DNA from 2 places in the Castellaniella hirudinis genome. Region 2 is predicted to be linked to the other one. Evidence: predicted binding sites of a transcription regulator. Region 2 holds the regulator's gene; the other holds the start of a gene.
The links. Region 2 encodes NrdR, which represses ribonucleotide reductase genes. Its sites were predicted from a motif close to CACNANATNTNGTG; they were not measured.

Region 1 (7,176 bases), on a different contig from region 2:
CTGCAGCAATTCCGGCGTGATGTTGGCTTCAAACTGCTTGTAGATCGGCTTGGAGCTTTCGATGAACTTCTGGCGCCCCTCGTCCGTCAGCTCGACGATCTGGATCTGGCCCTTGATTTTCTCCAGGATCTTGCCCTCGTCTTCCCGGGTCAGCTCACGGCCGTAATCCCGCGCAACGTCGAAGGCGTCGGCCATGACCTTCTGCAGATCCGCCGGCAGGGATTCCCAGGCGCCCTTGTTCATCACGGCGGCGTAGTTGTGATACACATGACTGGTCAGGGTCATGTATTTCTGCACCTCGTAGAATTTCATCGAATCGATGTTGGCCAGCGGATTTTCCTGGCCCTCGACCACGCCCTGCTGCAGGCCGTTATAGACCTCGGTGTACGCCATGGCCGTAGGGTTGGCGCCCCAGGCCCGGTAGGTCGCCAGGATGGCCGGCGCCTGCAGGGTGCGCATCTTGATGTTCTTCAGGTCCGCGGGCTCGTTGATCGGGCGGATGTTGTTGGTGATGTTGCGAAAGCCGGCGCCCCAGTAGTTCACGCCATGCAGACCGCTCTTCTCCAGCGTGTCCAGCAGTTCACGGCCCACTTCGCCGTCCAGCAACTGCTTCATCGACTGCTCGCCCTGGATCAGGTAGGGCAGGTCGTACAGATACATCTTGGGCTCGAAGTTGGCCAGGTTGCCGGTCGGCGGAATCGCGATGTGCACCAGGCCCATCTGGGTCTGCTCGATGATTTCCACGTCACCGCCCAACTGCGCGGCGGGCCGGACATTGATTTCAATGCGGCCGTTGGAGTTCTTCTCGACTTCCTCCTTGAACTTGACCGCAGCGCGCGCATTGGGCGTCTGCTCGGTCAGCACGTGAGCGAAGGTAAAGGTGTAATCCGCTGCCAGAACCGGCGAAGCGCTGATCAGGGCGCCGGCAATGGCCAGGGACAGCTTGGCGATAGGGAAACGGGTCATGTCTCACTCCTTATGGATTCGATGGGGGGGTAATGCACAGAAGGAACAGCTCACTGCAGAAAATCGGGGGCGCCCAGCACATCGGCGGGCTTGCCCAAATGGGACTCGATCAACAGGGCGGCCGCCAACAGGCGCTCTTCGGCCCACGGCGCAGCCATCAACTGCAGCCCCACCGGCAGGCCCTGGGCATCCAGCCCGATCGGCAACGTCACGGCACACAGGCCCAGCAGATTGGCAATGCTGGTGTTGCGCAGCACGAGCATATTGGCGTGGCGGTAGGCCTCGGGGTCTTGAAGCGCGTCCAGGCGCGGCGGCGTGACGGCCACGGTCGGCGTCACCAGCACGTCCGCCGTGCGGAACACGGGCAGCGCCCGTTGCGCGGCCTCGCGCAGGGCACGCACCCGCAGCAGATAATCGACTGAAGACAAGGACGCGGCGCCTTCGACGCGCAAGCGCACCACCGGATCCAGGCGATCCATCCGACCGGGCAGCTCGGCCTTCAGAAAGGCGCAGAACTCGGGGGCCGCCAGCCCGCCCTGACGGAAGATATCGTAAGCGTCGTTGCAGCCAGGCAATTCAGCACCGCGCACGGACGCGCCCAGGGCCGCCAGTTGCGTCATGGCCCGGTCGTAGACCGCCACCACGGCGGGATCGGCCCCGTCCAGGAAGAACGCATCCACCCGGCCCAGGCGCAGGCCGGACAGCGCCTCCGGCGCGATGATCGGCGCCGGCGCACGGCCCAAGCCCTGTTCGATGGCGCGGAAGCCGAACACCAGGTCCTCCACCGAACGCGCCAGAATGCCCGGCGTATCCAGGCTGGGGGACAGGGGCACGATGCCTTCCTGCGGCCAGCGGCCATGCGTCAGCTTCAAACCGGCCTGGCCAGTCACCGAGGCGGGAATCCGCACGGAACCTGCTGTATCCGTACCCAGGGCCAGCACGGCGGAACCCTGCGCCAGCGAGACGCCCGCTCCCGAACTGGAGCCCCCGGGAATGCGATGCTCCGCGACCTTCCAGGGATTGCGCGGCGTACCCCAATGGGCATTCACGCCGATGCCGCCGAACGCGAACTCCACGGTATGGGTCTTGCCCATGACCGGCACCAATTGGCGCTCCAGCCCGGCCATCAGCGGACCAGGCTGTTCCCAGGCCGCCCCCAGCGCCTCGACCGAACCGGCAAAGGTGGGCAGGCCGCGCACGGCATACAAGTCCTTGACCGACACCGGCAAGCCCATGAGCGGCCCCAGATCGACACCGCGCGCCAGCAACTGATCCGCCAGGCCCGCCGTGACGGCAGCGCCCTCGCCGTTCCAGGTCTTGTAAGCCTGCAGAACCGGTTCATGCCGTTGATGGTTGTCCGCACAGCACCGCGCCAGGTCGGCGGCAGACCATTCCCCCCGGCGCAGGCCGCCGCTCAGTTGCTCGAGAGAAAGACGCGTCAAATCCATGGATACCCCCCTGCCCATTGCACGCCGCGATCCGGACCCTGAGGCCATCAGCCGCGGCTTTTTCATTTCTGATTTCCCAGGGAATATATAAAGAAGATTTCCGTCCTACAATTCCCATTTCGTTAAAACAGTTTTTATGTACCATGAAAGAAAACCTGACCATCGACGCGCTGCGGGTGTTCTGTGAAGCCGCCCGATCGCAGAATTTTTCCCAGGCGGCGCGGATGCTGGGCAGTTCCCCCGCCTACATCACGAAGCACATCAAGCTGCTGGAATCCGAGCTGGACACCTTGCTGTTCCACCGCACCACCCGCCAGGTGGCGCTCACCGAACAGGGCGAACAGGCCCATGCCATGGCCTTGCGGATCCTGGAAGACGTGGAACAACTGCACGACCGGATCGCCCAGTTCAAGAGCGAACCCCGAGGCGTGCTGCGAGTCTCGACCAGCATGGGTTTCGGCCGCCAGGTCGTGGCTCCCGCCCTGGCCGATTTTTCCCTGCGCCACCCTGCCATCCAAGTCAAGCTCGACATCCTCGACCAGTTGGTCGACATGGCCAAGGAGCAGTACGACCTGGACATCCGCATCGGGGACATGATTGATCCGAACTACATCGCCCGCCCTCTGGCGCACAACCATCGCATTCTGTGTGCCGCGCCGTCCTACCTGGAACGGCACGGCCGGCCCCGGAAACTGCTGGATATCACGCGCCACAATTGCCTGATCGTGCGTGAACGCGACCACCCGGTGGGCCTCTGGGCGCTGTCGCGCAAGGACGTCATCACCAACGTCAAGGTCAGCGGCTCCCTGATCACCAATCATGGAGAGATCGCCCTGGCTTGGGCGCTGGCGGGCCACGGCATCGTCCTGCGTTCGCTCTGGGATGCCCGCAAGCATCTGGAGACGGGCGCGCTTGTCCACATCCTGCCGAGCTATCGGCAGAACGCCGGCATCTGGGCGGTCTACCCGCAGCGGCTGGATAACTCCGCCAAGGTCAAAGCCTGTATCGAACACCTGCAGGCGTATTTTTCGCCCCGCAGGGCGGAGCCCTGAGGCCGGCGCCCCCGTGCGGCTAATCCAGCGGCAAGGAAAAGCGCGCCCCCAGGCCATAGTCCCCGGAGCTCAGGTTGCGGTTCGTCTCCAGGCGCACCCGCAGATAGGGGCCGTAACGGAAACCGTGGGTCAGGCCGACCCGTTCGTCCAGCCCGCCTCCGGCGTCCACCCGCCGCTCGAACGAGCCGCTGATCGAACCCCAGCGGCCTGCCGCCCAATCGATCTGCCATTGGTTGCTGACGCAGTCGCAGCCGGCGTCGCCACCGTACGTGGCCAGATCGGCGTAGCCCGGCCCCTGGCGCGCGTTCACCCAGGACAGATCCAGGCCCGGCACCAGGCCCAGGGTATAACCCAGATGGCGGCGCCAGCCCTCGGCCAGCGCCTGACGTGACCGGGAGGCCCCGAACTGCCAGGCGCCCGCCCCGCCCATGGCGTATTCGCCGCCCAGGCCCAGCGCCGTCATATCCTGTGCGCTTTGCAGCCGCGACCCCAGGGTCAGGTCGCGATCCAGCGCATAGCGCGTGGCGGCATCGACCCCCATCGGGCCATAGGCCAGATCACCCGCCGCGGCGGCGCGGCCGGCCGTGCCGTCCAGGGCGCCGGCCGCCACGGCATAGTCCCAGGAACCAGCCTGCAGACGCCCGGAGGGCACGGACCGGGACACGCCCACCCCTGCCAGACGCACGGACCGTCCCCAGTCCGGTGCGCCCGACCCCGTATTGCCCAGCGTCACGCGATATCCGGCGGAACTGCGGTAACGCCAGTTGTGCGCCCCCAGGGACCAGGTATCCAGGCCGCCGGAGGCCAGGGGGCCGAGACCGCCCGGCCCGGCTACCGCATCGGCCGGTCCGCCGAACCAGCGCAAGCGGGTCCCGTCCGGCCGGTATCCGTAGCCCACCATGGCGGAGCCGTCGAGGAGCAGCAGGTCGTAGCGCATGCCCGGGGACGGGTCCGGATCAGATGCGCCGACGCCCGCGTCCGGCGGCACGTCGGACGCGATGTCGCGGGGCACGTCAGGGACGGCGTAGCGTTGGGGGGCCAGATCGATGAGCGCCGGATCGGCCGGCTGCCAGGCCTGGGCCGGTACGGGACCGGCGGCGCCCAGCAAGGCCGACGCAGCCAGCAACCGGACGATTCGATTCATGGGATGACGCACGGGGTGCCCGGGCGAGCCGTACGGGACGGGCCCAGGCGGTGAGATCCAGGGATTGCGCGGCGCGGAAAACACGCCGCAACGCCTCTAAAGCGGTCCAGGGTATCACGTCGCGGGGGCCTCTGAAACCCTCAAAACGTTACAGTGAGGAAATTTGAAACCGCGCTTGATCACACCATATATTGTGTTTATGATTTGAAGCTGCACTACATGTAGAAAACAAAGCCACTCCCCAAGGACAGCCCGCTGTGATCAAGAACATCGTCAAGCGCGACGGACGCATCGAACCCTATATCCCCAGCAAGCTCAACGGCTGGGGACGCTGGGCCGCCGCCAATCTGGGCCAGAAGGTCGACTGGAGCAGCATCGTCCTGCAGGCCGTCAGCACCATGCCCGAGACGGTTTCGACCGCCGATCTGCAGGAAAAACTGATCCAGAACTGCCTGGACAAGGACACCTGGTCCTACTACCTGATGGCCGGCCGGCTGTACGCGTCCCATCTGCACAAGATCATCCACGGCGCCGGCATCCCGACCGTCAAGGCGTTGCACGAGCACATGATCGCCGACGGGGTGATGGTGCGCATGCACTACTCCGACGCCGAATACGAGCAGATCGAGTCCTTCATCAACCACGAGCAGGACTACGACACGCCGCACTTCTCGCTGCACTACATCCGCAAAAAGTACAGCCTGCAGAACCGCGTCACCCGCCAGGAATACGAAACCCAGCAGTTCGTCTACATGCGCATGGCCATGGCCCTGTCGGAAAACGAACCTGCCGAGCGCCGGATCGACCTGGTGCGCCGCTTCTACACCGAATTCTCCGCCAAGCGGATCTCGGCGCCCACGCCCAACTACGTGAACCTGGGCACCAAGCTGCGCGGCTTCGCCTCGTGCTGCCTGTACGTGGTGGATGACAACGAAGCGTCCCTGGCCATCGGCGACCACATCGCCTACCGCATGACGGCCGCTTCGGCCGGCATCGGCAGCCACCTGATCACCCGCAGCAAAGGAGATCCGGTGCGCGGCGGCCTGATCCAGCACCAGGGCAAGCTGCCCTACCTGGCCTCCCTGGGCAAAGCCGTCCACGCCAATATGCAGGCCGGACGCGGCGGCGCCTGCACCACCTACTATTCCGGCTTCGACCCCGAAGCCGAGGTCATCGCCTACCTGCGCAACCCGCGCAGCACCGAAGACCGCAAGAACCGCGACCTGCACTACGCGCTGGTCACCAACAAGCTGTTCGCCGAAAAGGCCGCCCGCAACGAGGAAGCCTTCTCGTTCAACGTGCGCACCGCCCCCGAGCTGACCCGGCTGTTCTTCGGCCCCGACTCGGCCGCCTTCAAGCGCGAATACGAGCGCCTGGAACGCGATCCGTCCTTCAAGAAAGAAACCTTCAAGCCGCGCGACCTGATCCTGACCTCGCTGAACGAGGCGCTGGAAACCGGGGTGGCCTACCTGGCCAACATCGACGAGATGAACCGCCACACGCCCTTCAAGGAACCCATCCACTCCAGCAATCTGTGCCTGGAAATCAGCGAGCCCAACCGTCCCTATCAGGACATGCAGGATCTGTATTCCAACCAGGAAGTGGGCCTGATCACGGTCGAACTGGCCGACGGCGCGACGCAGACCTTCAATTTCAACGCCGCGCTGACCGTCGCGGTCGCCGACTCCACCTTGCCGCGCGTCATCTTCGCCGGCGAACTGAAGGCGGGCGACGACATCCTGTCCGACGAGCCGGGCAAGGGCGGCCGGGTCGCCCGCGTGGTCGAGGTTCACGAAGAACCCGAAATCGCCCTGTGCTCTCTGGGGGCCATCGCCTATGACGCCATCGGCGAGGCCGATGACGAGACCTACCAGGAGGCGATGTACCTGACGTTGAAGATGATCGATTACTGCATCCTCAACTCGCACTACGTGCTGCCCCACGTGGCCGTGACCGCCAAGGCGCGCATGAACGCCGGCGTGGGCCTGATGGGCGTGGCCACCCACATGGCGCGCAAAGGCCTGCGCTACGACACCGCCGAGGGCCGCGAAGAACTGCACCGCATCGCCGAGCGCCACATGTACCACGCCATCCGGGCCTCGCTGCGCATCAGCAAGGAACGCGGCGTCGCGCCCTGGATGCACAAGACCCGCTGGCCTGACGGCTGGCTGCCGATCGACACCTACAACCGCAACGTCGACGAACTGGGCGACTTCCAGAACTGCTACGACTGGGAAGCCCTGCGCACCGAGATCATGCAGAACGGCGGGATCGGCCATTCCTGCCTGGTGGCGTACATGCCGGGCGAATCGTCCTCCAAGGCGCTGGGCAAGCCCAATTCGCTCTACCCCGTGCGCGACATCACGCTGAACAAGACCGACGGCTCGGTCACGATCCGCTGGGCCGCGCCCGACAGCGACAATCCGGCCTACTTCTACCAGTCGGCCTGGGACATTTCCGAAGTCGACATGATCAAGGCCTACGCGGTGTTCCAGAAGTTCACCGACCAGGGGATCTCGGCCGACCTGTGGCGCCGCATCAAGGACGACGACAAGGTCTCCAGCCG
Region 2 (7,176 bases):
GGTGACGTGTCGGCGACGTGGTGGCTGGTGGGCCTCGGGCATCATGGGCGGAATCGGTGTGATGGATTCAGGCTGCGCTGATCCTGGGCGTAAAGAAGGCTTCTGCTAACATGAAGTCCTCGCCGCCTGGAGTGGCGTCGAATGTGTTGTACAGAAGCTGCGGTGGCACGTTATGCTAGCGCATACCTGTCGTTTTTTCGAGCGATTTTTCAATTTTTTTGTTCCCTTTCTGGTAAAAACGTATATCATGCCGTCCCCCTCCGACCCCGTCGACCTCCGGATCGCCGAAGATCTGCGTGTGGCCCAGCGGGGTTGCGACGAATTGCTCGTCGTCTCCGAATTCGCCGCCAAGCTGGCCCGCAGCCGCGCCACCGGTACGCCGCTGCGCATCAAGCTCGGCCTGGACCCCACCGCGCCCGACATCCATCTGGGCCATACGGTGGTCCTGAACAAAATGCGCCAATTGCAGGATCTCGGGCATACCGTGATCTTCCTGATCGGTGACTTCACTGCGCAGATCGGCGACCCCAGCGGCCGCAACGCCACCCGTCCGCCGCTCACGCCGGAACAGATCCGCGAAAACGCCAAGACTTATTACGCCCAGGCCAGCCTGGTGCTGGACCCGGACCGCACCGAAATCCGCTACAACTCCGAATGGTGCGATCCCCTGGGGACGCGCGGCCTGATCCAGTTGGCGTCGCGCTACACCGTGGCCCGCATGATGGAACGCGACGACTTCACCCGCCGCTTCAAGGGCGGGGTGCCGATCTCGGTGCACGAATTCCTGTATCCGCTGCTGCAGGGCTACGATTCCGTGGCGCTGAAGGCCGACCTCGAACTGGGCGGCACCGACCAGAAGTTCAATCTGCTGGTGGGCCGCGAACTGCAAAAGGAATACGGTCAGGAACCGCAGTGCGTCCTGACGATGCCCTTGCTCGAAGGCACCGACGGCGTCGAAAAGATGTCCAAATCCAAGGGCAACTACATCGGTATCACCGAAGCGCCGGATTCCATGTTCGGCAAGCTGATGTCGATCTCCGACACCTTGATGTGGCGCTATTTCGAGCTGCTGTCTTTCCGCTCACTGGCGGACGTCGGCGCCTTGCAGGCGGAAATCGCCGCCGGCCGCAATCCGCGCGACATCAAGGTCATGTTGGCCGACGAAATCGTCGACCGGTTCCACGGCGCCGGCGCCGGCGCGCGTGCGCTGGAGCAGTTCAACGCCCGCTTCCGCGACGGCGAGATCCCGGACGACATGCCCGAAGTCACCGCCGGGGCTGCGCCCATGGGCATCCTCAAGGCGCTGCGCGAAGCGGGGCTGACGGCTTCGGCATCCGAAGCCCAGCGCAACATCGAACAGGGCGGCGTGCGCATCGATGGCGACCGCGTCGAGGACAAGTCCCTGCTGCTGCCGGCGGGCACCTATGTGATGCAGGTCGGCAAGCGCAAGTTCGCCCGGGTCACCCTGACCTGAGCCCGAAGCACCCACGGAGGACCCCCATGAAACTGCATAGCGACTCTTTCCCCAATCAGGGGGTCATTCCCGAACGCAATGCCTTTGGGCGGATCGATGCGCAAACCCACATCGCCCTGGCCGGCAATCGCAATCCTCACCTGGCCTGGTCGGATGTGCCCGAGGGCACGCGGTCCTTCGCGATTCTGTGCGTCGATCCGGACGTGCCGACGCGGCCCGACGACGTCAACCAGGAAGGCCGCGAAGTCCCGGCCGACCTGCCGCGCACCGACTTCTTCCATTGGGTGCTGGTGGACGTGGCGCCCGATGCGCGCGCCATCGCCGAGGGCGATTATTCCAACGGCATTACGCCGCGCGGCAAGGCCGGTCCGCTGTCCCTGGACGGCACCCGCCAGGGCCTGAACGATTACACCGGCTGGTTTGCGGCCGACCGTGACATGAACGGCGATTACTTTGGCTACGACGGCCCTTGCCCGCCCTGGAACGACTCGCTCGCCCACCATTACGTCTTCACGGTCTACGCGCTGGACGTGGCCGAGCTGGGCGTGGCCGGCCGCTTCACCGGCGCGCAGGCCCTGGAGGCCATGCGGGGCCATGTGCTGGCTCAGGCGTCCCTGACCGGCACCTACACCCTGAACCCCCGCCTGCACACTCTGTAGATGCGCGGGGTTCGCGCTAGAATGATTCGGTTTCGTTATACCCCTCTGACCTCTCTGCCTTCAGGACCACTACCCCATGTTTGACCGTTCCCGCACCATCGATCAGACTGACCCGGACATCTGGGCCGCCATCCAGCAGGAAAACACCCGCCAGGAACAGCACATCGAGCTGATCGCCTCGGAAAACTACGCCAGCCCGGCCGTCATGCAGGCCCAGGGCACGCAATTGACCAACAAGTACGCCGAGGGCTATCCCGGCAAGCGCTACTACGGCGGTTGCGAGTACGTGGACGTGGTCGAACAACTGGCCATCGACCGCCTGAAGGCGATCTTCGGCGCAGAGGCAGCCAACGTGCAGCCGAACTCCGGCTCCCAGGCCAACCAGGGCGTGTACATGGCGGTCCTGAAGCCGGGTGACACCGTGCTGGGCATGAGCCTGGCCGAAGGCGGCCACCTGACGCACGGTTCGCCGGTCAACGCGTCCGGCAAGCTGTACAACTTCCATTCCTACGGTCTGGACGCCAACGAGGTCCTGGACTACGACAAGCTCGAAGAACTGGCGCGCACCCACAAGCCCAAGCTGATCGTCGGCGGCGCCTCGGCCTATTCGCTGCACATCGATTTCGAGCGCATGGCGCGCATCGCGCACGACAACGGCGCCCTGTTCATGGTGGATATCGCCCACTATGCGGGCCTGGTGGCCGGCGGCGTCTATCCCAACCCGGTGCCGCATGCCGACTTCGTCACTTCGACCACGCACAAGTCCCTGCGCGGCCCGCGCGGCGGCGTGATCATGATGAAGGCCGAATTCGAAAAGGCCATCAATTCCTCGATCTTCCCCGGCATCCAGGGCGGTCCGCTGATGCACGTCATCGCCGCCAAGGCCGTGGCCTTCGGCGAAGCCCTGCAACCCGAATTCAAGGCCTACGCCGCCCAGGTTGCCGCCAACGCCCGCGTGCTGGCCGACACCCTGGTCAAGCGCGGCCTGCGCATCGTGTCGGGTCGCACCGAAAGCCACGTGATGCTGGTCGACCTGCGCGCCAAGGGCATCACCGGCAAGGTCGCCGAAGCCGTTCTGGGCGAGGCCCACATCACGGTCAACAAGAACGCCATCCCGAACGATCCGGAAAAGCCCTTCGTGACCAGCGGCATCCGCCTGGGCACGCCGGCCATGACCACGCGCGGCTTCAAGGAAGCCGAAGCTGAACTCACCGGCAACCTGATCGCCGACGTGCTCGACAATCCCAATGATGCCGACAACGTCGCCCGAGTGCGCGCGCGGGTCAACGAACTGACCGCGCGCCTGCCGGTCTATCGCTAACCCAACCGGAACGGGCGCCTGCGGGCGCCCGCAGCGCAGATGAAGTGTCCGTTCTGCAATTGCGCCGAAACCCAGGTCGTGGATTCCCGGGTTTCCGAGGAAGGCGACACGATCCGTCGTCGCCGCCGGTGCACGGCCTGTGACCGGCGCTTCACGACGTATGAACGGGTCGATCTGATGATGCCTGCCATCGTCAAGCGAAACGGAACCCGGGCGGATTTCGATCCGTCCAAGCTGCACGGCAGCATGTCTCTGGCGCTGCGCAAGCGTCCGGTCAGCGCGACGGCGCTGGACGCTGCTGTCGCGCGTATCCAGGAACGGCTGCTGACCAGCGGTCAGCGCGAAGTCCAGTCCGACCACGTGGGCGAGCTGGTCATGTCGGAACTGCGCCAGCTTGATCCCGTGGCCTATGTGCGCTTCGCCTCGGTCTATCGCAGCTTCGAGGATCTGCGCGAATTCGTCCAGGCCATCGACGAATTCCGCCGCGCGGATGATGCCGATGACCCGGGTTGAAGATTCCCCTCCATCGCCGGACAGCAAGCCGCAGGCGCAGCGTGGGGGCCCCCTTCCATCGCCGGGCCGCCCCAAGATGGAAGACGCCCCCTCGGGGGGCAGCAAGCCGCAGGCGCAGCGTGGGGGCCCTGTTTTCTCCACCGAAGACCACCGCTGGATGCGGCGCGCCCTGACGGTGGCCGAGCAGGCCCTGTTCGTCAGCAGCCCGAACCCTCGTGTCGGCTGTGTCCTGGTGCGCGACGGTCGCTGGCTGGCCGAGGGCAGCACGCAGCGAGCAGGCGACCGGCACGCCGAGGCCCAGGCCCTGCACGAGGCCGCCCTCCGGGGCGTGGCCGTGCGTGGCGCGACGGCCTACGTCACGCTGGAACCGTGCAGCCATACCGGCCGCACGCCGCCGTGCGCCGATGCGCTGGTCGCAGCCGGTGTCGCGCGAGTCGTGATCGGGCTGCAGGACCCCAACCCCAAGGTGGCGGGCGGCGGGATCGCCCGGCTGCGAGCCGCCGGCATCCAGGTCGACGTCGGCCTGTTCGCCGAAGACGCCTTGGCGCAGAACCCCGGTTTCTTTGCCCGGATGACGCGCGGCACGCCCTGGTTGTGGCTCAAGTCCGCCTCGTCCTTCGACGGGCATACGGCCCTGCCGGACGGCCGCTCGCAGTGGATCACCAGTGACGCCGCGCGCGAGGACGGGCATCGCTGGCGGGCACGGTCCTGCATGGTGCTGACCGGCATTGGCACGGTCCTGGCCGACGATCCCATGCTGGACGTGCGCGCGGTCGAGACCCCGCGCCAGCCGATCCGCGCGGTGCTGGACACGCAATTCGTGCTGGGCGAGCAGGCCCGGATCATCAATGGCGATCCGGTCTGGGTCTTCACGACACGGCCCGACGCCGGCAAGGCCGCCCGCTTGGCGGCGCGCAATGTGCGCGTCATCGTGCTGCCTGCAGACGATCATGGCGGCCTGTCCCTGGAGGCGCTGGCGCGCTGGCTGGGGGCTCACGAGATCAACGAGGTCCATGTCGAGGCCGGCGCGCGGCTGCAGGGTGCGCTGATCCAGGCGGGGCTGGTCGACGAGTGGGTGGCTTACGTGGCGCCCAGTATCCTGGGCGACGGCCAGGGCCTGGCGGCGCTGCCGACCCCGATTGCGGGCCTGGACCAGGCCTATCGATATGAATTCCTGGACGTCCAGCCCTTGTCCCCGGACATGCGGCTGCGCTTGCGTGATACGGGGCGCTGGCAGGCGCTGGTCCAGGCGTGCGGATTGTAATGGCCCCCACGCTGCGCCTTCGGTTTGCATGCAATGAATAAAGGATAGCTTCATGTTCACTGGTATCGTCGCGGCCGTGGGCCGCATCACCGAAGTTCGCCCCCTGGGAGACAGCGAGGATGCAGGCGTGCGCCTGTCGATCCAGGCCGGCGGCCTGCCGCTGGCGGCGACCCGCCTGGGGGATTCGATCGCCATCCAGGGGGCCTGTATGACGGCCGTTGTCCTCGATGGCGATGTCTTCGAAGTCGATGTGTCGCGCGAAAGCCTGGACCGCACCTGCGGCCTGGACCGGCCAGGCGAGGTCAATCTGGAACACGCCCTGCGCCTGGGCGACAGCCTGGACGGGCATCTGGTATCCGGCCACGTTGACGGCGTGGGCCGCGTCACCTGCTTCGAAGCCGTGGCGGAATCGACCGAGCTGCGCATCATCGTCCCCGCTCATCTGTCGAAATACCTGGCGTACAAGGGCTCGGTCACCGTCAACGGCGTCAGCCTGACGGTCAACCGCGTGGACGACCAGGAAGAGGGCACCGAAATTTCCATCAACCTGATCCCGCACACCGTCCAGGTCACGACCCTGCGCAACCTGGAGGTCGGCTCGCCGGTGAATCTGGAGATCGATCTGATCGCTCGCTACGTTGAACGGATGGTGGGCGGCGTGGGCGTGTCGGTGTCCGGGGGGTTGGGCGCGGCCTGATCGCCGGATGTCGCTCGATAGAGAGCGGCTGACGGATCTGGCATTATTCTGTTAGAATAGCGGACTTCGTCTGCCGCTATGGCGTGTGGGCGTGCAGGACAGGTGGCCGAGTGGTTGAAGGCGCACGCCTGGAAAGCGTGTATACGTGAATAGCGTATCGGGGGTTCGAATCCCCCCTTGTCCGCCAGGACACATCAAAGCCCTTGGTTCCCGATGGAACCAAGGGCTTTTTCAATGCCGGGCCGCCGCTATTCCTGGTCGAGCTGTTTCAGGACAGCCGCCACGATAGCCTGGGTGCAGTCTCCTGTTGTGATCTGTAACGATGCCTCGTTCTGTCTTTATTTGTATGCTCTGGTGTTTACACTAATGTAGACAATTTCATGGCAGGCCTTATGATCGGCTAGGCTGAACATTTTGGGGCATTGCAATGAAATTATTTCGTTACGGCAATCCGGGTCATGAGCGGCCGGCCCTGCTGGACGCCGAGGGCATCGGGCGCGATCTGTCTTCGGTCGTGGGCGACATTGATGCGGCGGCCTTGTCCGACGAAGCCCTGGCGCATTTGAGCGCCCTGGACCTGTCCCGCTTGCCCAGGGTCGATGCCGGAGTCCGGATCGGGCCTTGCATCGCGGGCGTCGGCAATCTGATCGGGATCGGTCTGAATTTTGCGGATCATGCCGCCGAGGCCGGCTTGCCGATTCCACAGCACCCCCTGGTCTTCAACAAGGCACCCAGTTGCATTGCCGGCCCGGACGATCCCCTACGCCTGCCGCCCGGCAGTCTTGAAGTGGACTATGAGGTCGAACTGGCGGTCGTGATGGGGCGGGATGCCTGGCAGGTCGAAGCCGGCCAAGCCCTGGAGTATGTCGCCGGCTATTGTCTGTCGAACGACTTCACCGACCGGGCGTGGCAATCGCGCTATGCCGGGCAGTGGACCATCGGCAAGAGTGCGCCTGGCTTCGGGCCGCTGGGCCCCTGGCTGGTGACGAAGGACGAGGTCCCCGATCCTGCGGATCTCCTGCTGGAGTTGCAGGTCAATGGCCAGGTTCGGCAGCGTTCGAATACCAACGGGATGATTTTCAAAGTGCCGGAATTGGTCGCGTATCTGTCACGGTTTTTCCTGTTGCGCGCCGGTGATGTCATCACGACCGGCACCCCGGCGGGGGTGGGGATGGCGACGAAGCATTATCTGAAGGCCGGGGACGTGATCCACGCAGTCTGCCGCCCTTTGGGTGAGCAGCGGATCGT

Region 1: the regulator NrdR is predicted to act here: its motif matches at 4,793-4,806, upstream of ACFO0J_RS06600 (ribonucleoside-diphosphate reductase subunit alpha).

What each region holds. Positions count from the first base shown of each region.
Region 1 is NZ_JBHSDY010000003.1:308,162-315,337, reverse strand. It holds gene ACFO0J_RS06620 (TRAP transporter substrate-binding protein) at 1-966, opposite strand, end outside; gene ACFO0J_RS06615 (amidase) at 1,017-2,414, opposite strand; gene ACFO0J_RS06610 (LysR substrate-binding domain-containing protein) at 2,558-3,466, shown strand; gene ACFO0J_RS06605 (fimbria/pilus outer membrane usher protein) at 3,486-4,610, opposite strand; gene ACFO0J_RS06600 (ribonucleoside-diphosphate reductase subunit alpha) at 4,868-7,176, shown strand, end outside.
Region 2 is NZ_JBHSDY010000001.1:153,217-160,392, reverse strand. It holds gene ACFO0J_RS00830 (M23 family metallopeptidase) at 1-45, opposite strand, end outside; gene tyrS (tyrosine--tRNA ligase) at 248-1,474, shown strand; gene ACFO0J_RS00820 (YbhB/YbcL family Raf kinase inhibitor-like protein) at 1,501-2,133, shown strand; gene glyA (serine hydroxymethyltransferase) at 2,210-3,454, shown strand; gene nrdR (transcriptional regulator NrdR) at 3,494-3,967, shown strand; gene ribD (bifunctional diaminohydroxyphosphoribosylaminopyrimidine deaminase/5-amino-6-(5-phosphoribosylamino)uracil reductase RibD) at 4,044-5,231, shown strand; gene ACFO0J_RS00800 (riboflavin synthase) at 5,284-5,928, shown strand; tRNA gene ACFO0J_RS00795 (tRNA-Ser) at 6,025-6,115, shown strand; gene ACFO0J_RS00790 (fumarylacetoacetate hydrolase family protein) at 6,356-7,176, shown strand, end outside.